3 regions of the Peribacillus sp. NPDC097284 genome follow, and region 2 is predicted to be linked to each of the others. Evidence: riboswitches for the same ligand, from Rfam matches in the RefSeq annotation. Region 2 holds a riboswitch; each other region holds the start of a gene.

Region 1 (7,978 bases), on a different contig from region 2:
TGGCATTCGAACATGTATCGTTTGGCTATAAGGAAAATGAATATGTCTTAAAGGATATATCCTTTTCAGCTAGTCAGGGAGAAACGGTCGCATTGGTGGGCCATACTGGTTCAGGGAAAAGTTCCATCATGAATTTACTGTTCCGTTTTTATGACAGCAATGAGGGATCCATTAAGATTGATGGAAAGGATATTTTGGATATTCCCCATCAAACCTTAAGGGAACATATGGGAATCGTCCTTCAGGATCCTTACTTATTCACGGGAACGATTGCTTCCAATATCAGTCTAGGCCAGGAAAGGATCACAAGGGCCACCATAGAAAAAGCGTTAAAGGATGTTGGTGGAGATAAAGTGTTGCGGCATTTGCCATTAGGGCTTGATGAACCGGTGATTGAAAAAGGTGGGACATTGTCCTCGGGACAACGACAGCTGATTTCCTTTGCTCGCGCCCTGGCATTCGATCCGGCGATTTTGATCTTGGACGAAGCAACGGCGAGCATCGATACGGAAACAGAGGCCATCATCCAAGAAGGCATGGAAGTGTTGAAAAAAGGAAGAACGACTTTCATCATCGCGCATCGATTATCTACGATCAAGAATGCCGACCAGATTCTCGTATTGGATAAAGGGCGGATAGTGGAACAGGGGACACACGAAGGGTTGATGGAACAAAAGGGGAAATACTATCAAATGTATGAACTGCAGGCTGGACCTAATAAGGGGATGGCTGGATAGATTCATAATATGTAGGATGAGAAAGAAGAGGGGCATTTGCTCCTCTTCTTTCTCATTTGCTCATATAGATTACATTTCCTTGTAAACAAATTCTCGGTATTTTACAAACTCATTCTTCTTATCCTCGTTATTTAACCAATAGCTCAGTGCTCAATCCGATTATTTAGTAGAAACGGCCTGTCTTTCTGCACTTTTCTTAAGGGCTAAATCAAAGTCCCTGATCAAATCATCAGGATTTTCCAAACCGACGGACAAGCGAAGCAAGCTGTTCGTGATGCCGCGTTTTTCCCTTTCTTCTGCAGGCATGGCCGCATGGGACATTTTAGCCGGGTAAGATAGAATCGATTCGACGGCCCCGAGGCTTACAGCAAACACGGGTAACTCGACATGGTTTACGAACGAGCGGAAAATTTCTTCGCTTTCCAATTCGAATGATAGAACAGCTCCCGCTCCCCTGGCTTGATTTCCCTGGATGCCGTGTTGTGGGTGGTCGGAAAGACCAGGGTAATACACGTTTTTCACTAACGGTTGCTGTTTTAAATATTCCGCAATTCTTTCAGCACCTTTTTGAGAGTGCTCCATCCGGACGGATAGGGTTTTCAGACCTCTCATCACAAGCCAGGCATCCTGAACACCGAGCACCGCTCCAAAAGAGTTTTGGAGGGAACCAACTCTATCGGCAAGGTCCGGGTCTTTTACGACGGCAAGGCCTGCTACGACATCACTATGTCCAGACAAAAATTTCGTTGCACTGTGCAGGACAATATCGGCCCCGAGGTTTAACGGCTTTTGGAGGGCAGGCGTCAGGAATGTATTGTCTACAAAGCTTAATGCGCCAATGCTTTTGGCGATATCACATACCGCTTTAATATCGGTTACTTTAAGCAAGGGATTGGAAGGCGTTTCAATATAGATTGCTCGCGTATTTGGCTGGATGGCCGCTTTTACACTCTCAAGATCCGTCATATCCACGAAGGTATGTTCGATGTTAAAACGGGACAGCACGGTTGTTACCATTCGGAATGTGCCTCCGTATACATCTTCAGAGATGACGATATGGTCACCGGCAGAAAGCAGGAGGAAAGCCGTTGAAATGGCAGCCATCCCGGATGAAAAAGCGAATCCGCGCGTGCCTTCTTCCAGTTCCGCAATGATATCTTCCAGTGCTTCTCGCGTCGGATTCCCGCTCCGGCTGTAATCGTATTTGCCAAATTGATCAATGTCGGTTTGATGGAAGGTGGAAGCATGCTGGATCGGAACACTCACCCCACCTGTTGTTGGATCGAATTTATGTTGATTGTGTAGTAATTTGGTTTCAAAACTGAATTCTTGGTTTGTCATCGTATTGCCTCCTTTTTTACTTGAGCAAATGCCTGCTGCAGGTCTTCGATTAAATCTCCGCTGTCCTCGATGCCGACAGAGAATCGAAGGAGTCGATTGCAAACTCCATTTGCCGTTCTAACTTCAAGAGGCATATCGGCATGTGTCTGTGTCGCCGGATACGTGATGAAGCTTTCGACGCCACCAAGGCTTTCGGCAAATGAAATCAATGAAAGGGACTGTAGAAATGGGTTGACCACCGTTTCATCATTGACCCGGAATGAAATCATGCCGCCACGACCAGGATAGAGAACATCCGTTACACTTTCATGTTCCGTCAAATAATCAACGATAACCTTGGCGTTCTTTTCATGACGCTCCATTCTCAGTGCCAAGGTTTTCATCCCGCGCATCAACAGCCACGAATCAAATGGGCTCAATACCGCACCCATACCATTATGGTGGAAAGCAAGGGACTCACATAACTCGGCGCCTTTTGCCACAATCAAGCCGGCCAACACGTCATTATGGCCACCTAGATATTTCGTTGCACTGTGAATCACGATGTCAGCACCAAGTAAGAGGGGCTGTTGGATGATCGGCGTGTAAAAAGTATTGTCAACAATCAATAGTAAATTGTATTGTTTGGCAAGAGCGGCGACGGCTGGAATGTCCGTTTGCTGCATAAGAGGGTTTGTGGGAGTTTCAATAAAGATGGCCTTTGTTTGAGGGGTGATTGCTTTTTCAATATCCTCCAGGCAACATGTATTGACATATTCGCATTGTAGCCCCCATTTTTTAAAGCCATGCTCTAATAAACGATATGTACCGCCATATAAATCTTCGCTACTGATCCATGCATCCCCTGATTTGAATAAGGAAAGGATGGTGGCAATGGCAGCCATTCCCGAGCTACATGCATATCCTTGATCGCCATGTTCTAGTTTGGCGATCGATTGCTCCAATAGCTGGCGTGTAGGGTTTCCTGTTCGTGTATAGTCGAATCCTGTTGATTGACCAATTCCTTCGTGACGGAAAGCCGTCGAGAAGTAAACGGGCGGATTGACCGTTCCTGTCGCCGTTTCACTGCGGTTTCCAAGCTGAGCAAGATAGGTTTCTGTTTTGTACATAATTTTTCACTGCTCCTTTTAGTTAAATAAAATAAAAAAAGTCTTCTTTAAGAAGAAGACTTGAATAAGTAGGATAGAGTCATTCTTCTTATCTTCCAAGTTACACAAACTTGTGGAATTAGCACCTTTTCATTGGTTTGAAACAAATGAAGGTTGCTGAGGTGTCATAGGGCCATTCCCTCTACCTCTCTCGATAAGAGTTTTGATTATTCAATTTCTTTTGAATTTACTATAAATATAGGATTCTGTCAAGGACATTCCTAATAGACGGTTATTTGGGACTAGCTATTATGGAACATGTATCAGATTTATCATTATAAAATTACGAATTCAACAGAGTAATAGAACCGGATTCAGATTAAACGGACTTTTCTGAAGGAAAAGGTCATTTGTGTTCCGTTTTTTTTGCTTTACAATAATAATGTTTGTACAATATATAGGGGATCATATAAAACGTCATTATTCATTACATATACATATTGTTTCTCAGTGGATAGTGCGAATATAGGAGGAGAACACATGGAATTTAGAATCGAACGAGATACAATGGGGGAAGTAAAAGTTCCTGCTGATAAGTACTGGGGTGCACAAACGGAAAGAAGCCGTAATAACTTCAAAATCGGTTATGAAAAAATGCCGATTGAATTAGTCCATGCATTTGCTTACGTAAAACAAGCGGCAGCAAAAGTGAACTTTGAACTTGGCGATCTTTCAGAAGTGAAGAAGGATGCCATCGTTAAAATTTGTGGTGAAATCCTTGAAGGTACGCTTGACGAACATTTCCCACTTGTCGTCTGGCAAACTGGTAGCGGCACACAAAGTAATATGAACGTGAATGAAGTGGTCGCAAACAAAGGGAATAAATGGTTAGAGGAAAAAGGCGAAACTGAGATGCTTCACCCGAATGATGATGTTAACAAAGCGCAAAGCTCTAACGATACATTCCCGACAGCCATGCATATCGCAGCTTATATGGAAGTTGCCGAAAAATTGGTACCGGCCATTAAAGTGCTTCGTGACACATTCGAAGCCAAAGAAAAAGAATTCTGGGATGTCGTGAAAATTGGACGGACCCATCTTCAAGATGCGACACCACTAACTCTTGGCCAAGAAATCTCCGGTTGGAAAGCAATGCTTGATAAAGATTTGGCGATGATCGAAGAAAGTAGCCAAAAATTATTGAACCTTGCATTGGGCGGTACGGCTGTTGGGACTGGAATCAATACGAAAAAAGAATTCCCGGCACTTTCTGCTAAACAAATCGCAGCGGATACAGGACATTCATTTGTCACATCGGATAATAAGTTCCATGCTTTAACAAGCCATAACGAAATTGTTTATGCACACGGTGCTCTTAAAGCGTTGGCTGCTGATTTAATGAAGATTGCCAATGATGTTAGATGGCTGGCAAGTGGCCCAAGAAGCGGAATCGGTGAAATCGCCATTCCTGAAAATGAGCCAGGCAGCTCCATCATGCCAGGTAAAGTGAATCCGACCCAATGTGAAGCAATGACAATGATTGCGACACAAGTTGTCGGAAATGATGCTACAATCGGTTTTGCAGCAAGCCAAGGGAACTTTGAATTGAACGTTTTCAAACCGGTCATCATTTACAACTTCCTGCAAACCGTTAAATTATTGACAGATGGCATTCATTCCTTCAATGATAACTGTGCGGTAGGAATTACAGCGAATGAAGATAAGATAAAAGAAAATGTTGATCGTTCTCTTATGCTCGTAACGGCATTGAACCCACATATCGGGTATGAAAAAGCGGCTAAAATTGCGAAAACTGCATTCAAAGACAACTCCACTTTGAAAGAAGCGGCGTTGAAACTTGAATTCCTAACGGAAGATGAATTCAAAGCATGGGTTGACCCTGCTAACATGGTCAATAAATAATCAACAGGTAAGCATCCTTCCTCGCATGTAGGGAGGATGTTTTAATGTGTTAAAATGATGGAATAAACGAATACTTAAACTAGATAAATCGAACAGGAGGAATGGTCATGTCTTTATGTCCACTATGCAATGGTCTTAGAAAAATGCATTTAGAATGCCCTAAATGCAGTAGTGACCTTGAAGATCAAGGGAAATTGATGGATTATGCCGATGATTACAGTGCTTATATGGATATTGATACATTGAAAAAAAATGACGGTTTTCCCGAATCCCTTCAAAAGGGACAATGCCCGCATATTATGAAGTGCCCCAACTGCGGACACGATGAAGTGATTTTGGTACAGGAATAGAGTTCTTGAATAATAGGGTGAGATCTAAGAATAATTAATGATCGAGACTTTTTCATAAAAAAATGAGAAGTCTCTTTTTTATGTGGATCATTTTTTCATGAAAAGGAGGTTACCTAAACTTGGATTTGGAAATTCATAGTGGAAAAATAGAGGGATAGTGGGCTTGTCTCGCCGTATAATGTTATGGTAGTGAGTTATTCGTGGAGAATGGAAAGTAGGGTGGTATCCTTGGCAATGCTCTTATTGGTTATGATTTACTTGGCTTTCATAAGCCTGGGTCTTCCAGATTCCTTACTGGGTGCTGCCTGGCCGGTCATGCAGTCTGATTATGACCAGCCACTGGAGACTGCAGGCTTACTTTATATGATTGTTGCAGCAGGGACCATTTTCTCAAGCCTGGCTAGCGGCTGGCTAAATAAACGACTGGGGACGGGAAAGGTCACGTGTATAAGTGTGGCCCTGACAGCGGTGGCCTTATTTGGCATTGCCTATTCTCCCTCTCTGGCTTGGCTTATTATCTGTGCGATCCCTTTGGGACTGGGTGCAGGAGCTATCGACGCTGCGCTGAATAACTACGTGGCGTTGCATTATAAAGCCCATCATATGAACTGGCTTCATTGCTTTTGGGGAGTGGGGGCAAGCATAGGCCCAATCATGATGTCTTATAATATGGCTAATCAAGGCACATGGAGAGCTGGTTATGTAACCATTTCCTATATCCAGTTCACCCTAGCCCTTTTACTCGTGTTAACCCTCCCATTATGGAATCTAGTCTCTCAGAGGGTGCCAATCGATGAAGGTAGCACAGTGAATCCGGATTACTCGGAAGAACGGGTATCCAAGGAAAAGCCGCTAAAAATCAAAGGAGTCAAGTATGCGTTGTTCACGTTCTTTTTCTATTGCGGCGTTGAATCAACACTAGGACTGTGGGGAAGCAGCTATCTTGTGAATAGCAAGGGCATGTCAGCTGCTTTGGCCGCTCAAGGGGTCTCTTTTTTCTATACAGGTATTATGCTAGGACGGATTATAACAGGATTTATTCTTTTGAAGGTCACCAACCATCAGCTCATGATCCGATTAGGACAGATTGCAGCACTTATTGGGACGGTACTCCTTATCCTGCCCTTGCCGGTTACGATGTCGCTTGTCGGTTTTGTTATAGTCGGATTGGGCCTGGCCCCCATTTATCCTTGCATGATTCATGAGACCCCCGCCAGGTTCGGTAAAACCCATTCACCGTCCATCATAGGGTATCAAATGGCTGTGGCATACACGGGGACCACCCTTTTGCCGCCCTTTCTAGGGTTAATTGCTTCGTACACTACGCTTGATGTATTTCCGTACTTTGCTCTGGTTTATGTGATGGCCATGCTGTTCGGATCTGAAAAATTGAATGGAATGTTGAAGAAGCGTTGGGCTAATTAAGATCCCTACCTTGGATGGGAGGACTACCTCATGAATCGTTATGAAGTGATGAACGTGAATGCCATATTTTAAAGTCTTATTGCTTCGTGGTAGGCAGGCGATTAGACGCAGGATAATGAAGCTGAAAAAAGAAACGTGGAGCGGGTCGATAGAAGTGGATGAGGTAAGTTTTTGGAATAGAATAGTTCGGCGGATCGTCCATATATCGAGGAAAAGAGGAGTATAAAGGAGCATGTAATGTGAGTTTAGCGAGCTATATTGGGTGTAACGTGGAACTCCGTCTTAGTGAAGATGAAGAGCATAACGCCTTAATTCAGATTGGAGATTGTTTTTCAAGTAAGTACGACAAACAACATGTGAAAAAGTATCAATTCACGGCACAGTTTGTTTATGAAGTGTCATCCGACTGGGGAATTGAAATTTCAAAAGATATGAGTCCAAGCCAGTGTTTTGAATCAAAAAAGAAGCTTACAGCATTATGCGAAATGATGAATGACTATCTTGAAAAAGATCAGTATTTCGAATTGTATAGTTGCTGGGTAGGGGAGGAGAAAGAAAAACGAGTAGGTGAGTTAACGTTAAAAATGGATACATTGAATGTTGATTCGATTGAAATGCCTGAAAAGACATTGGTTCGATTTGAGAAATAAGTTGAGGGAAGCCTTGGTCGATAAGGCTTCCCCCATTTGTATGCAAATCAAAATCAAAAAGTATTACTTAAGCCATCTTCGTTTGCTGGTTGCCTTCCATTTCTGATTCTTCGTCAAAAATGCGTTGCTCGGACTCTTTATCGAAGAAATGGATTTTATTCATATCAAGGGCCAGGTCAATGGCATCACCAGCCTGGATGATATGTTTGGCATCCACCCGGGCAACAAAGTCCTGTCCGGCGAATGTCGAATAGAGCATGATTTCGGCACCCATTAGCTCGGCCACATCGACTTGAGCCGTGAATGTTGAAGTGGGCGATGCGGAAATGAACGTTTCTTCGTTATGAAAGTCCTCAGGCCGGATGCCAAGAATGATGTCTTTTCCGATATAGCCTTGATTACGAAGCGTATCCATTTTGAAAGGAGGCACCTCAAGTGTTTGCTCCCCAATTTGAATGAATCCA
Region 2 (7,978 bases):
TGTATAAGCTTTTAAAAACTCGGTGTAGCTATTCTCTTCCAAGGCTAATAATGGCGTTCCATGTGATAAAAACAACGATGGCATCATAAAAACTTTAAATCCTTTCCAAACTATGATCTTTAAATTAAAATCCAATTACCTTTAATTTACTATAGTTGAGCTTGGCTTTCACTAATTAAATTGAACCTTTGGGGTTGTCTCATCTATCGTATCAAAGATATAGCCTTCTTTTTTTAGGATTTCTATTATCTTCGGCAGCGCTTTAACGGTATTTTTCATACTGTTGATATCATGCAGCAGGATATTAGCCTGTTTTTGATTTTTCAAGCCTCTTTGCACGGATGTGATGATTTGATGTTCGCTTATAGTAGGACTGATTCCATCCGTTGAATCTATATTCCAATCTGTATATATATACCCTTTATCCGTTAGCTGCTGAAGTATTCCATTAATGATTGGTTTTGTGCTTGCTTGTTGTCTCAGACGATTTCGTGATCCACCGGGAAGACGAACGATTCGGCTTTTTATTCCATAATCTTTTTCTAACATCGTTTCAAGACGATTTAAATCCTCAAAAAAACTATTCGTGGAACGATACACGATTGAATAGTCATGTGTATAGGAATGTAAGGCAATTTTGTGGCCTCTTCCTATCATTTCTTCATAGCATTTTTTTGCATATGGCTCTTCATTACCTTTAACAAAAAATGTTGCCTTTACTTGATACCGGTCTAAGATGTCCAGGATATCCATTGTATTCGTAGAAGGCCCGTCGTCAAAAGTTAAATAAACTGTCTTTTGGTTTTCTTTACTTTTGACGAGTGGAGTTATTTCTTCCGGAATTATTGCATGTACGGGTCCGGCAAGTGTTTCACTTAGGATCATTGAAAAACAGAATACTATCGTATATAAGTGCAATAATTTCTTCATAATTCTCCCCCTTGCTTTTTACCATTAAGGTGTACTATTCCAGGGGTTTCATGCATCAAATTTTTTTAGAATATAGGCATGGAATTATGGTCTTTAACAACTTCACTTTCTGTATCAGGAATTTATCACCATACTATTCTTAATGTGCTCTCGAAATTAACTCGCCATAATCAATAAGACAGCGGATTTAACCGCTGCCTTACTTATCTATCGACATTAAAATATCTAGCTTCAGGGTGTGCAAACACTATGGCGGAAACAGATGCCTCCGGTTCCATCATGAAACCTTCAGTCAATTCTACCCCAATATCCTGAGGCTGTAATAAGCGGAAGAGTTTTTCCTGGTCTTCCAGATTCGGGCAGGCTGGATACCCGAAAGAAAATCTTTGACCAATATACTTGGCAGCAAATCTCTCTTTCATGGTCATTTCGATAGAATCGCTAATTCCCAAATCGTCACGCATCATTTGATGGATTCTTTCAGCAAATCCTTCAGCCGTTTCGAGAGCAAGGGATTGTAGGGCATGATTTTTTAAGAAATCTCCCTCTTTCTTGAACTTTTCAGCCCACTTTCTAATGCCTCTTCCTGCTGTAACCAGGAAGAAACCAACATAGTCCATTTCGCCAGAAGAAATAGGCTTCGCAAAATCAGCCAGACAAAGGTTTGGACTTGTATCTTGCCTTGGAAAATCAAAAGTTTCCAATACTTCCTGATGATCCTCGGGATTGTATACCACTAATTTGTCACCATCACTTTGGGCGGGGAAAAATTGATATACTGCATTTAATCCATATTCAGGTTCGGATTTCAGGAATTCAATCAGCTCGTCAACCAAATCATTCAATTGTATAGCTTTATCGTTACCCTCCTTCAGTAATTCGGCCACCTTCCCTTTTAGACCCAGATGATGTCCAATCAACATCTGTCTATTGATATAGGGCTGAATGACTTCGAGTGGATATTTTTTTAGTATATGCCTTTTGACATCATGAGGTTTTTGGACCGGTACATTCCTTAGTGGAACCGCACTTACTGGCTTACGTTCCGGTTTTTCAATTAATGCGGCGATGGCAGCATTGGCTTTTGCCTTTTCACGTTTATTTTTCAGTTCCTCTAGGTATACCATTTTTCTGTTCGTATCATGTAGGATATTCGTAACGGCCAAACCATCCATCGCATCCTTAGAATATAGAACAGGCCCATCGTATTCGGGTGAGATTTTAAAATCGGTGAACTTACGGGATAATGCGGCACCACCCACCAAAATTGGGGTGTCAATCCCAGCCTGTTTCAAATCCTGTGCTGTTAAGATCATTTGCTGTGCTGACTTTACAAGCAGTCCCGATAAACCGATAATGGTAGGTTCATGCTTTCGTACTTCCTCAATGATTTGCTGTGGTGCAACCTTAATTCCAAGGTCCACGACTTCATAGCCATTATTGGAAAGAATGATATCGACAAGGTTTTTACCGATATCATGGACATCCCCTTTGACAGTGGCCAAAAGGATTTTCCCTTTTTTAGCATGATCCTCTGAATTTTCCATAAGCGGTTCAAGATGTGAAACAGCGGCTTTCATTGCCTCGGCACTTTGAAGCACTTCTGCCACAATAAGTTGGTTATCATTGAATAACCGCCCCACTTCGCTCATTCCATCCATCAATGGTCCATTAATGATTTCCAGTGGAGCATCACCACGCTCTATGGCTTCATTCAAGTCCTCGATCAATCCTTCTTTTGTACCCTCGATTATGTAGTTACCTAACCTTTCATCTAATGGAAGAATAATTCCATCATCTTTCTTTTCAGCTTTTTTACCACGATAAAATTCAGTGAAGGTTGCCAGTGTTTCTGTTGAGGTATCAAATAAAAGTGCTTCAGCAAGCTTCACTTCCACTTCTGGTATTAAAGCAAACCGTTCGAGTTTTTCCGTATTCACAATCGCGTAATCTAGTCCAGCTTTCGTACAATGATAAAGAAAAACAGCATTCAATATTTCCCTTCCACGTGAAGGCAAGCCAAACGAAACATTTGAAATCCCAAGAATCGTCAAACATTCAGGGAATTTTTCCTTGATTGCTTTAATTCCTTTTACTGTTTCCAATGCGGAGCCAATATATTGTTCATCTCCTGTACCGACTGGAAATACAAGGGGATCAAAAATCAAGTCACTTTTCTTTAGGCCGTATTTGTTTACAAGTAAATCCACTGAGCGAGTAGCTACTTCTATTTTTCGTTCGGCGTCTACCGCCATACCAATTTCATCAATCGTTCCTACTACGACAGCCGCACCGTATTGATGAATAAGTGGAACGATTTTTTCAAACCTCTCTTCACCATCTTCGAGATTGATTGAGTTTATGATGGATTTCCCTTGGGAATGTTTCAAGGCTTGTTCAAGAACGGCTTCATCAGTTGTATCGATGACTAAAGGGACCTTTACCTTTTTGACGACCTCTTCAATGAATTCTTTCATGTCACCGAACTCATCTCCATCAGGGTCTGCCAGACAGATATCAATGACATGCGCACCTTTCTTAACTTGTGCCCGGGCAATCTCCGCTGCTGGTTCGTATTTCTTAGCACGAATCAATTCCTTGAATTTACGAGATCCAATGACATTCGTTCGCTCTCCGACAAACAGGGGTCGCATTGAGTCGTCATAAATAAGCGGCTCGATGCCAGATACGGCATGACCATGTGCAACCTCAGGTAATTTCCGTGGTTGAATATCTTTAAGAACTCTTGAGAGCTCTTTAATGTGTTCAGGAGTAGTACCACAACAGCCACCAATGATATTGACCCAGCCTTTTTCTGCAAATTGTTTCATTTTCTCGGCTAGGGAAGTGGGAGATTCATGGTAATGCCCCTCTTCATCAGGCAATCCTGCATTTGGATAACAGCTAATCGCATTGTCGGATAGATCTGCTAGAGTACGGATATGGTCAATCATAAACTCTGGGCCTGTCGCACAGTTCAAACCGACAGCCAGAGGGTTCATATGCTCTACCGATAAATAAAATGCCTCTATGGACTGACCGGCTAACGTCGTTCCCATCGGCTCGATTGTTCCTGAAATCATTATCGGTACTTCCTTGCCAGTTTTAGCGATGGCCGATCTAATTCCAGAAAAGGCCGCCTTTACATTGAGCATATCTTGACAGGTTTCCACGAGTAATAAGTCTACCCCACCGTCTATAAGGCCAAGTGCCTGTTCCTCATATGAATCGGTCAATATATCGAAAGTCGTTCCACCTGTAACAGATAAAGTTTTTGTCGTTGGTCCCATGGAACCCGCTACATACCTGGGCCAATTATCACTTGAATATTTTTCACATGCTTTTACGGCAAGCTCTGCCGATACTTTATTAAGTTCATATGCAAGCGTGCTTAATTGATATTCTTCCAGCACTAAGCTTGTGGCACCAAAGGTATTAGTCTCTATAATATCGGCACCTGCCGCTAAATATTTTTCATGGATAGTTTGAATGATTTCAGGACGGGTTAACGATAAATACTCATTACACCCTTCGTATTGTTCTCCACCGAAATCCTCGGCCGTTAAATCTTCAGCTTGAATCATGGTGCCCATTGCTCCATCAAGAAGAAGAATCTTTGATTGTAATTGCACGTTAATTTCTCTTTTACTCATGTCCTGCCACCTCAGATGTTTGTTTACGATCATGATCCTTAATATATGTAGTAAGTTCCGCTGTCATTTCATAGCGTAAGAAAGGCGTTATTAAGTAAATTCCCTTGAACCTCTCTTGGGCTGCGTCTACCAATTCCCTTGCTATATTTATAGCTTCAATCCTTGATTTTACTGGATCAGCTCCCGCTGAGGCCATTGCTTTCCGTACACTGTCAGGTAATTTAATCCCCGGTATTTCATTATGGATGAATTCGGCATTCCTCGTACTGGTAAGGGGCATTATCCCCATGAAAATCGGTGTTTCCAAATGTTTTGTCGCCTGATAGACTTCTTCTATTTGTTCTACTGAATAAACTGGCTGTGTCAAAAACGAATGAGCACCGCAAGCGATTTTCTTTTCCATTCTCTGAACAGCCTTATCGAGATATTTCACATTTGGATTAAAAGCTGCGGAAATCTTGAAATTAGCCCGTTTCCCTAGACTTTGTCCGGAATAGGAGTAGCCCTCATTGAATTGCTTAACCAGACTTATCAAATCGAATGAAGATAAATCATAGACAGACGTTGCCCCCGGGAAATCACCAATCTTAGAAGGATCCCCAGTGATAACTAAAACTTCATCCAGCCCGACCGTATGCAATCCCATTAAATGGGATTGTAACCCAATAAGATTTCGGTCCCTGCACGTAATATGGACCATCGGATTCACCCCTAATTCAGCCTTTAATAAATTGGCTAAGGTCGAATTCGATATCCTTGGTGAAGCAAGTGAATTATCAGCTAAAGTAATGGAATCCACCCCAGCTTTTTTCAAGGCTTCAGCTCCTGCCATAAACGTTTCGATTCCTAACTTTTTCGGTGGATCAAGCTCAACTAGGATCGTTCTATCCGTTTTTGCCTTTTCATGAAGAGCTAATTCTTGTTTTTGGTTATTCACTTCAATAATTTCTATATGTCGAGCTTTCGTAATTTTTTCCTTGACTGGCGCTAAAGTGCCAATCATTTCGTTCACAGCTTGTATATGTAGTGGTGTCGTACCACAGCAACCCCCTATAATGGTTGCTCCTTGTTTTCGTAATTCGAGTGCACTTGAACCGAAATATTCTGGTTCCGCTTTATAGACCAGTCTCCCATCCACATAATCTGGAAGACTTGCATTAGGATAGATGGCAATCGACGCCTGCATAGGCAATTTCACTTCTTCCAGTGCCCTTATCATATGATGGGGGCCCAGACGGCAATTCACCCCAACGACATCTGCACCTAGGTACTCTAGCTTTTGAAAAGCTTCATTCAAATGAAATCCATTTTGAAGATTTCCAAGTTCATGCATCGATACATTTGCAATAATCGGCAGGTCCGTTTCCTTTTTAGCAATTTGAAGCACCGTTTCAAGCTCTTCAAAATCATAGAATGTTTCAAGAAGAATTCCATCGGGATCTTCCAGGAGCAAACTGTATAATTGTTCTCGAAAACCCCGTTTTATTTCTTCTATACTTAAATCCGATTTACGTATACTACGCTGGGCCCCAATTGTACCAAAAACATAAGCCTTCCCTTTCGCTACTTGTTTAGCAAGGCTGACTCCTTGGCGATTGATCCGACTGACTTCTTCCTCCAGCCCATACCGTTTCAATTTATTGAAATTGGCACCATATGTATTGGTTTGCAGAATATCTGCACCCGCTTCTAAATAGGCCCTATGTATAGACTCAATTTTATCAGGATTGGTGCAATTTATTTCCTCATAACATTGATCGATTCCATAGGAGTACAACAACGTACCCATCGCGCCGTCTCCAACTAGCATTCTTTCCTTCAATTCACTACGAAAATCCAATTAGTACACCCTCTCTTAAAAACACTATGGTTTTTGTCGGTTTCTATGAGTGTGAGAGTAAAGAAAAAAAACCTTCTCAAAGAAGAAGGCTTTTTTCGAAACATTCTCCTCATCTATCAAGCTCTGCTTGCTGGATTTAGCACCTTTGCCTAGGCTGGTTGCTGAGGTTTCATCGGGCCAGTCCCTTCACCTCTCTCGATAAGATTTATTAAGTTTAATTTTCTAAACATTTCAAAATTTATTTATATTTAATTTACATGAATCATCTGATAATTTCAAGAGTATATTTATCATTTTTTCATTTTCTTCAGACTTTTTAACGATACATCCTTTTAGAAAGCAAGGCTCCCCATTCTTCCGACAAGGATTCAATGGAAAGCAAGGACATTGCCCCCTCCTCCCCATCACGCTTATGAAGGATGACATCCGTTGCATAAAGTACCGTAACCTTATCTTGAAGCCGATCCAATAACACGATATCATCTTGTTGGCCAATTACCCCTTCTTGTATAACCCTAGCAAAATAGCCAGTTAGATTAGTGTCCATCACCAATTTCAAAAACTCTGGCTCTTTGTTAAAGTGGGAGATGGTCGAGCAAGGAATACGCCCCTGTGTAATCTGAATAACGGTCCCGCCAATGCGATAGATATCGCCTATAAACGTTTGACGTTCAGTCATTCCAGCAATCGTCAAATTCTCCCCAAATGCAGGGATGGAAAGCTGCTTATTGAATGTTCGATTCCATAAATCATAATGCTCAAAGGGATAAAAACATAGAGCACGGTCAGGCCCTCCATGGAACTTTCTGTTACCCACTCCATCCCTATCAATCCCTGATTTTGTTACGGTGATATAGTCGATGGCCTTCTTATCCATTGCCGTTTTGATCTTTACCCCCGAAAGCTCCTCCTCTTTTGGCATCCCAATTTGAAGAGACATGATTTTACGATTTTCCATTGGACATCTTCCATTTCTTTTAAATTTCCAGATTGCAATAAAGAAACATTCTTTATATTCAATCTATTCAATTATTTGATTATACCAAAAAAAAGCAATAACCTCTTTACTAGGTATAAAATATGATGTGAAAAGAGAATGATATAAAAATAATCCCTTTGTTTTAGTAATTTAGTTGCTATTTCCAAATTAATTATGATAGAATATGAACACAATATATAGTCGAAAAAGACAATCCGTCGCCTATATGTTGATTCACGATTAATTTCCTCATTGTCGCTCTTTAGGGGGCGAATTTTTTTGTCTCCTTTTAAAAAGGGTGGAAAACTGTAGATCCTTACTAATTATTTATACCTAACAAGTAACTACCAAATTGAACAGGCGACCTTCTTTTAATGAAAATTTATAGGTGCGATCATTACTTTCCTCACAGTACACCACTTTTTTGATAATTTTGGTGATTTTCTTATGCCTTCATTTTCCCCTTAGCTTCTATTTTTTCGCCCCTTATATTCCAGGTATCGTAACAGCCATGCCGATATCGTTAGCCAAGCAGCTCCGGCAACAAAACCTGCCACAACATCGCTCGGGTAATGC
Region 3 (7,978 bases), 170 kb from region 2:
CATCTGAATCTGCGGCAATGACGACATGACATAATTCATTCTTAATTGTAACTTCAAAGCGATAAAGATTCATCATTTTTTTACCTCTTTTTAAACAGCAATCATGCTCGCTAAGACATTATCCAGTTTATTCTGTAATTCCGACGTTCCAACCCGTTCAACAAATTCAAGAAAACTTTCCGAGGGAAGTTTTTTGTCTTTAAAATAAAGAATTAGCTCTTTCAAGACATGATAAAGTTGTCCCGCTTCCACTTTTCCTTTTAGTTTTTCATTGAATTTTCCGCCAGCATTTAATGTTCCGCCCACGTATATTTCGAAAGCCTCAACCATCTTTTTATCTTGGTTTTTCATTTTTATCCCTTGTAATCCTATATCAGCAATCGCTCGCTGGCCACAGTTATTAGGGCAGCCAACCATATGCAGCCTTACCGGTACATCTAGATCAATTTCCTTATCCAATGTTTCGGCAATGGTTTTCATCCTGTTTTTCGTTTCAACAAGTGCTAGGTTACAATATTCTATACCTGTGCAGGAAACGGAGTAACCGAGAAATTTCTTGGGCTCGTATGGAAATCTTTCAAAGATTGTTTCCTGTTTTAAGGCTTCCAGATTTCCATCCGATACATTCGGAATAATCAGGTTTTGTGAATTACAATTCCTGATTTCCCCATTTCCATATCTTTTAGCTATTTCGGCGAACTCGATAACCTCTTCGGGCGTTAGTCGACCAACTGGAATATTGACACCCACATAGTTGAGTCCTTCCTGTTTTTGTTTATGTATGCCGTAAAAATAACCAGCATTCCATTCCTTCAACGCACTTTCTCCCTTGTCAGGTAGCGGCCCAGTGTATTCCAGTACTTTTTCCGTGAATTGTTCAGGGCCCCAATCAGCAACAAGAAACTTCAAACGTGAACGGTGGCGTTTTTCCCGGTATCCGAAATCACGAAATATCGTTGTGATCGCTGCAGCCACTTCTACCGTTTTCTCAGGTAAAACGAATAATTCCAGTTCTTGTGCCAGCATAGGGACTGAGGATAGACCCCCACCAACTTTCACATGAAAGCCGACTTCTTCTTTCCCATCTATGACCTTTGTTGCCGGATTAAAGGAAACGCAATTGATTTCGGCGTTTGAAGCATTATGTATATTAGCACTGACTGACATTTTATATTTACGTGGAAGGTTCGAAAAGTCTTCATTCATTCTGAAGTATTCAAATACATCCTTAAGGACTTCCCGCGTATCGAATAACTCATCTGGATCGATTCCAGCAAGAGCGTTGCCGATAATATTCCGTGTTATGTCTCCGCAAGCACCCGCTGTTGTCAATCCTACCTGATCTAGACGATTTAATATATCAGGGACCTGCTCTATCGTCAACCAATGAAATTGTATAGCTTGCCGTGTAGTGATGTCATAGACATCGCGGCCATAATCCTTAGCAATATTTGCAAGGGTGATCTGTTGGTCGTATGTGAGAATCCCTCCTGGAATCACAACACGCATCATCCAATAACCAGCTTCTTTAGGACGTTGTAAGTAAAGACCTGCCCATTTGAACACATCCCATTCTTCTTTAGGGATGGAATCGAATCCATTTGCCGCGTAATGAGGAATATCGTCAAAAATCTTCAAAGCATCTTTTTCCAGTTTCCGAATTTCCATTTTGTTTTTGGCAAGCGCTGGATTGTCCGCCCAAATCTTCTCGTACACCATTTCTTTTCCCCCTAGGTTAAATCGCTCTCTTTGTTGTCAAATAGTCTATAACCTGTTCGACGCACTCTTCTACACTAAACTGACTGGATTCCAATACGATTTCCGGATGTTCCGGTTCTTCATATGGAGAATCGATTCCAGTGAAATTTTTAATGATACCTTTACGAGCCTTGTCGTAAAGGCCTTTTGGATCACGGACTTCACATTCTTCAAGTGGACATTTTATGTACACTTCAATAAACTCGCCTTCTCCAAGCAGGTCCCGAACAATTTGACGATCTGCACGAAAAGGTGATATAAATGCCGTTAATACGAATTGACCACTGTCCACGAAGAGCTTGGAGACCTCTCCAATCCGTCTAATATTTTCTGTGCGATCTTTTTCTGAGAAGCCTAAATCCTTGTTAAGTCCATGACGGATATTATCCCCATCCAAAACATAATTTCGGATATTCCGATTATACAACTCTTTTGCAACAGCATTGGCGATCGTTGATTTCCCAGAACCTGAAAGCCCGGTAAACCATATCACCGTGCTCTCATGACCGTTTTGCTTCCGTCTAAGTTCCTTCGTTACCGATGCATCATGCCAAGTTACATTAGTACTTTTACTCATGAGGATCCTCCTTCTAAAACTTACAATAATTAGTTATATACCTCGTTCTTCTTAAGCCCTTCTATCAATACTTCGATTACTTCTTTGCGGCTGAAAGTCGCTGGTGGAATTTCCCCATTCCGTAACATTTCCCTAACCTTCGTCCCAGAGAGGATGACGTGATCTTCTTTACCATGCGGACATGTTTTTGCAGAAGCCATATTCCCACATATTTTACAATAGAAGCTATGTTCAAAGAATAATAATGTTATCCCTAACTCATCAGAAGTGAAGTTCCCGAAGATTTTTTGTGCGTCATACGTACCGTAATAATCGCCCACACCTGCATGGTCGCGCCCGACAATGAAGTGAGTACATCCGTAGTTTTTACGAACCATTGCATGAAAAATCGCTTCTCTAGGTCCTGCATATCGCATGGCTGCTGGGAATACCGCAAGTGAGACACGGTCCTTTGGATAATACTTTTCAAGTAATACTTTATAGCTTTCCATCCGAACGTCAGCAGGAATGTCATCGGACTTCGTGGCACCAACTAATGGGTTTAAGAATAAGCCATCCACTATCTCCAATGCTGTTTTTTGAATATATTCATGGGCACGGTGAACGGGGTTTCTTGTTTGGAAACCGACAACCGTTTTCCACCCTTTTTCTTCAAATGTTTTTCGGGTATCAACTGGGTCTAAATAATGATCCTCGAATAATGGACGCTCGATCCGTTTAATAAGCTTGATTTTACCACCTACATATACATCGCCACGATTATATAGATTTTTTACACCTGGGTGATTCTCATCATCCGTTTGATAAACTAAAGTTGCCTCCACTTGCTTATCAGGTGTAAATATATCGGAAACGGCAAGGACTCCATAAGTTTGGCCCTCATGAGTTAACTTTACTTCTTCTCCGATTGTAAGAGCGTTTACCACATCAGCGGAAAGTGGTAATGTAATAGGAATACTCCAGACATGCCCGCTGCTAAGCCTCATATCCTTTACTACTGTTTGATAGTCTTCTTTTGAAAAGAATCCCTCAATGGGGCTGTATGCTCCAGTCCCTATAAGTTCCAAGTCGCTTAATGAGATTTCATCAATTTCAACGGATTGTTCTATTTTAGTTAAATCATAGTCTGGTTCAAAGCGATTGATTAATGTTCCTCCGTGCGGCAAGCTAATGGTCATGCTGATTTCCCCCTGAATTTTTTATAATTATGATAAATGTAATCCGCATTCTGTTTTTTGGGCACCTTGCCATCGTCCTGAACGAAGATCATCAGCATTAATGGCAGGTGCTGTACATGTTTTACAGCCAATACTTGGATATCCATTATCATGAAGCACATTATATGGTAAGCCATTTTTATGCGCATAACGCCATACATCTTTCCATGTCCAATGAATGAGCGGACAAATTTTGATAGATTTGAATTTGTTGTCCTTGTTTATATATTCAGTCAATGCACGGGTTTCCGATTGCTCCCTGCGCAGTCCCGAGAGCCAAGCCGTCGCTGTTGATAATACTTCAGTGAGCGGCGTAATTTTGCGGATGTTACAGCATTGATTTGGGTCATGAAGCCATAATTCATCACCAAATTCAGCGGCTTGTTCTTCCAATGTCATTTCCGGTTTCTTCATTACAATGGAAAGCCGTGGGTAACGATTTTTCACTTGTTCGATTAATTGGTAAGTCTCAGCGAAATGAACATCCGTATCCAAGAATACGATTTTGGCGGAAGGATTAACCTTTGCCAGCAAATCTGTCAGTACAATTCCTTCAATCCCAAAACTACAGGCATAAATGAGTTTATCTCCGTACTCTGAATTTGCCCATTCCAATACTTCTAAAGCGCCTTTTGTATCGCTATCTTCCGGGAACGAAGGTAATGTCGCTGTATCAATATTTTCATAGTCCACTAGCTCTGCCAACTCTATACCCCCTTTTAAGAATCACCCTATGGTACAGCAGATATCTTTGAAAGCCTTTGAAACACCATTTCTTATAATGAAAAAGGCGGCTTTAACCAATAGTTTCCTATTTATATCAGCTAAATCCACCTCTAGTTTTCTAGTCAGCAGTCCATTTATTTAATTCTCAATTTTTCGTTTCTTTCCATTTGTATAACCTTACCGTCCTGAACGATAAGGGTTATGGATCCATATTTCATAGTTTTTAGCATTTCTTGCAGTCTTTCAAATATTTCCCCCAGCTGATTTTCCTTTTCCAAGGCTATTCCTCCTTTAAGAAAACTCGTCGACTAGCTTGTCGTAAGATGATCAGCTTGTAAATGAATTCCCCCAAATTAATAAAATCAATCAGAAAAATCCTTCCATGCCAAGATGGAAAGATTGATAAGGTAATCTTATTTACCTTATCTTCCAAAATGATGACATTTTGTTGGATGTAGCACCTTGCATTCATGATGCAGGTTGCTGGACTTCAAAGGGCCAAATCCCTCCGTCGCTCTTGATAAGTTTTATTATTTTAAATATTAACACATATCAAATCATTGTCAATGGAGTTTTCATATAAATTAACTTGGTTTAATATTTTGGTTTAACTTCAATTATTATACACAAATAGTTCAAGTTTGTTACAGTGATTTGTTAAGCCAGTAAAAAAGGTTCATTCATCCTGAACAAGCTTGAATAAACCTTTAAAGTAGCCTAATAACTTAACTTGTTGATGGGAAGGGTCAAGATAAAAAGAAGAAATGATCAATTTCTTCTTTTTTGTATGGCTTCTACAAATTCCTTTACTTGACTCTTTGTACGATCAAGTAATTCCACTTCCTTAATCGGATGTTTTGGATTCTGCTTATCGATTTCTTTATCGACAAAGTATAACCCCTGCATCGGTTCCCCTTTTAATATTGATATAAGAGGTTTCAGCGCATAATCTATAGCTAATAAATGCCTGTTGCTTCCCCCAACCATTATGGGCAAAACTGGCTTATCCTTAAACGCGCCCTCGGGTAATAAATCAATTAGAGCTTTCAACACTCCTGTATAAGATGCCTTATAGACAGGTGAACCAATAATGATACCATTAGCTTGCTTAATCTTTTCTGAAAGTCTTAGAATATCCTCGCTATCATAACGACCTTGGAATAAGTCGTTTGCAGAAAACTCGGTAATAGAATGATAGTCCGTCGTAAATCCTTCTTTTTCCACCAACGTTTGGATATATTTTAATGAAATATCTGTTCTTGATGGTATAGCAGGGCTGCCTGATAAAATTATAATTTCGCTCATATATATTCCTCCTGTATGTAAAATCTGCAAAGGATCTGGGTCCTTTCCAGTTAAGCAACTTCAATTAATTATCTTAATTATCAGAAAAATAAAAGTCAAGTAACTTGATTGGAATTTATATTTTTGAAACACTAATAAGAATTGTATTATGCCATTGACTAAAAATCCTGCCCCGTTAGGGCAGGATTTTTAAAGCTTTTCAACTCTATTGATTGATTGAGTCTTTCACCATTTTTAAAAAAAGTTGTATAAATCGTTGATCACCGGTCAGTTCTGGATGAAACGAACTGACAAGAACCTGTTCTTGTCTAGCCGCCACTACTTTCCCGTCATAACTTGCTAATATCTCCACATCTTCACCTACGCCAACGGCAAAAGGTGCTCTGATAAAGACACCCATGAAAGGTTCTTCCATTCCTTTAACTATAAGGGGTGCTTGAAAACTTTCCCTCTGACGACCAAAACCATTTCTATTTACTGTAATATTGATAAAACCAAGATGGGGATGTTCCAAACTAACCATTTCCTTTGCCACTAATACCATCCCTGCGCAAGTTCCGAAAATCGGTTTTTTTTGTTCGAAAAATGCCGTAATCGGCTCCATGAAACCATAATGGTCCATTAGTTTTCTCATAGTGGTGCTTTCTCCACCAGGAATGATCAGGCCATCGATATCCTTTAACTGTTCTGGGTTCTTAACTAATATCGCATGCTCACCGGCTTCCTTGATTTGGTTCATATGTTCCTCTACAGCACCCTGCAAACCTAAAACACCTATGGTTACCATGTTTACCATCCACGCTCCTGCATTCTCTCAGCTGGGGCCAACTTAGAAATATCAATTCCTTTCATCGCGCTTCCCAATTCTTTAGACAACTTGCCTATTAAATCATAATCGGTGAAGTATGTAGTTGCTTGTACGATGGCAGCAGCGAATTTATCGGGATTTTCCGATTTAAAGATTCCTGAGCCCACAAATACACCGTCTGCCCCAAGTTCCATCATCAGGGCGGCATCTGCAGGAGTCGCAATTCCACCTGCTGCAAAGTTTACTACAGGTAATTTCCCTGTGCGCCGGATTTCCTTCAGAACTTCATAAGAAGCACCAATATTTTTTGCTTCAGTCATTAATTCATCCTCGCTCAGCATGCATACTTTACGAATTTGAGATTGAACTTTTCTCATATGCCGTACAGCTTCCACAATGTTCCCTGTCCCAGGTTCTCCCTTCGTCCGAAGCATCGAGGCCCCTTCGCCGATACGTCGGGAGGCTTCCCCTAAATCCCGGCAACCACATACAAAAGGTACTATATAATCGCTTTTCAAAATATGATATTCTTCATCGGCTGGAGTCAGTACTTCACTTTCATCAATGTAATCCACTCCCATGGATTCCAAGATTCTCGCTTCCACAATATGACCGATCCTTGCTTTAGCCATCACTGGGATCGAAACAGCTTTCATCACTTCCTCCACGATCCTTGGATCGGCCATCCTTGCCACACCGCCTGCAGCACGAATATCTGATGGTACCCTCTCAAGAGCCATGACAGCCACCGCCCCCGCCGCTTCAGCAATTCTTGCTTGCTCTGCATTTATGACATCCATGATTACGCCACCCTTTTGCATCTGCGCCATTCCTCTTTTGACTGTGTCGGTTCCTACAAGCTTTTCCATTCTTCTTCCCCCTAATATTTGCATAATTAAGATTTGTTCATTAGTATAAGAAATAGTTGACCACATTGAAAGTGTCAGTTTTAATGAAAATGATAGGGTCAGATAGAAACCACGAAAAGGTCGGTAAAAAAAATGGATATGCTAGCATGTAATTTAAACCGTATGGATGAAGTGCCATTATATGAACAGTTATATTCACACATAAAAACGGAAATTATAAATGGCCGGCTCCCTTTTGGTACAAAGTTGCCTTCAAAACGGAAACTAGCGGAATTTCTCCACATCAGTCAAAATACTGTCGAGACAGCATATGAGCAATTATGTGCAGAAGGCTATGTTGAAGTCATCCCAAGAAAAGGGTATTACATTCAAACTTCCGAGGATTTGGAATACACACAACCTGTGAATGCTCCAGTCGAAAAGACGGTCAATAACAAGAAAGATTTCCTGTTTCATTTTCACCCCAGCCAGATAGATACAGAAAATTTTCCTTTTGAAAAATGGCGTAAATATACAAAAAACACTATAGACATATCAAATCAAGAACTCCTTTTACTAGGAGACCCTCAAGGCGAATATGAGTTACGTTGTGAAATTGCCCATTACCTGTACCATTCTCGCGGAGTCCGGTGTGTGCCCGAGCAAATCATTATCGGTGCAGGGCTGGAGATTATACTGCAACAACTGATACTACTGTTTGATAAAAAAACAGTATATG

Evidence for each region. Region 2 has a riboswitch for S-adenosylmethionine ahead of ACIQXU_RS08735 (bifunctional homocysteine S-methyltransferase/methylenetetrahydrofolate reductase). Riboswitches for the same ligand answer to the same signal wherever they lie in the genome.
Region 1: it holds a riboswitch for S-adenosylmethionine, as region 2 does, so the genes downstream of both, ACIQXU_RS14160 (methionine biosynthesis PLP-dependent protein) here and ACIQXU_RS08735 (bifunctional homocysteine S-methyltransferase/methylenetetrahydrofolate reductase) in region 2, are expected to answer to the same signal.
Region 3: it holds a riboswitch for S-adenosylmethionine, as region 2 does, so the genes downstream of both, ACIQXU_RS09535 (YezD family protein) here and ACIQXU_RS08735 (bifunctional homocysteine S-methyltransferase/methylenetetrahydrofolate reductase) in region 2, are expected to answer to the same signal.

The regions. Positions count from the first base shown of each region.
Region 1 covers NZ_JBIWCZ010000007.1:72,643-80,620, reverse strand. Annotated here, with positions in the region: gene ACIQXU_RS14170 (ABC transporter ATP-binding protein) at 1-737, shown strand, start outside; gene metC (cystathionine beta-lyase) at 897-2,078, opposite strand; gene ACIQXU_RS14160 (methionine biosynthesis PLP-dependent protein) at 2,075-3,187, opposite strand; SAM riboswitch class I at 3,273-3,387, opposite strand; gene fumC (class II fumarate hydratase) at 3,707-5,089, shown strand; gene ACIQXU_RS14150 (hypothetical protein) at 5,197-5,439, shown strand; gene ACIQXU_RS14145 (MFS transporter) at 5,668-6,864, shown strand; gene ACIQXU_RS14140 (hypothetical protein) at 7,104-7,514, shown strand; gene ACIQXU_RS14135 (ABC transporter ATP-binding protein) at 7,582-7,978, opposite strand, start outside.
Region 2 covers NZ_JBIWCZ010000003.1:138,469-146,446, reverse strand. Annotated here, with positions in the region: gene ACIQXU_RS08750 (dioxygenase family protein) at 1-87, opposite strand, end outside; gene ACIQXU_RS08745 (polysaccharide deacetylase family protein) at 172-930, opposite strand; gene metH (methionine synthase) at 1,134-4,583, opposite strand; gene ACIQXU_RS08735 (bifunctional homocysteine S-methyltransferase/methylenetetrahydrofolate reductase) at 4,576-6,423, opposite strand; SAM riboswitch class I at 6,530-6,628, opposite strand; gene ACIQXU_RS08730 (MOSC domain-containing protein) at 6,740-7,381, opposite strand; gene ACIQXU_RS08725 (phosphatase PAP2 family protein) at 7,867-7,978, opposite strand, start outside.
Region 3 covers NZ_JBIWCZ010000003.1:312,536-320,513, reverse strand. Annotated here, with positions in the region: gene ACIQXU_RS09560 (DUF3906 family protein) at 1-76, opposite strand, end outside; gene ACIQXU_RS09555 (nitrite/sulfite reductase) at 91-1,719, opposite strand; gene cysC (adenylyl-sulfate kinase) at 1,736-2,335, opposite strand; gene sat (sulfate adenylyltransferase) at 2,365-3,513, opposite strand; gene ACIQXU_RS09540 (phosphoadenylyl-sulfate reductase) at 3,541-4,245, opposite strand; gene ACIQXU_RS09535 (YezD family protein) at 4,413-4,529, opposite strand; SAM riboswitch class I at 4,698-4,805, opposite strand; gene ssuE (NADPH-dependent FMN reductase) at 5,047-5,583, opposite strand; gene pdxT (pyridoxal 5'-phosphate synthase glutaminase subunit PdxT) at 5,789-6,370, opposite strand; gene pdxS (pyridoxal 5'-phosphate synthase lyase subunit PdxS) at 6,373-7,260, opposite strand; gene pdxR (MocR-like pyridoxine biosynthesis transcription factor PdxR) at 7,393-7,978, shown strand, end outside.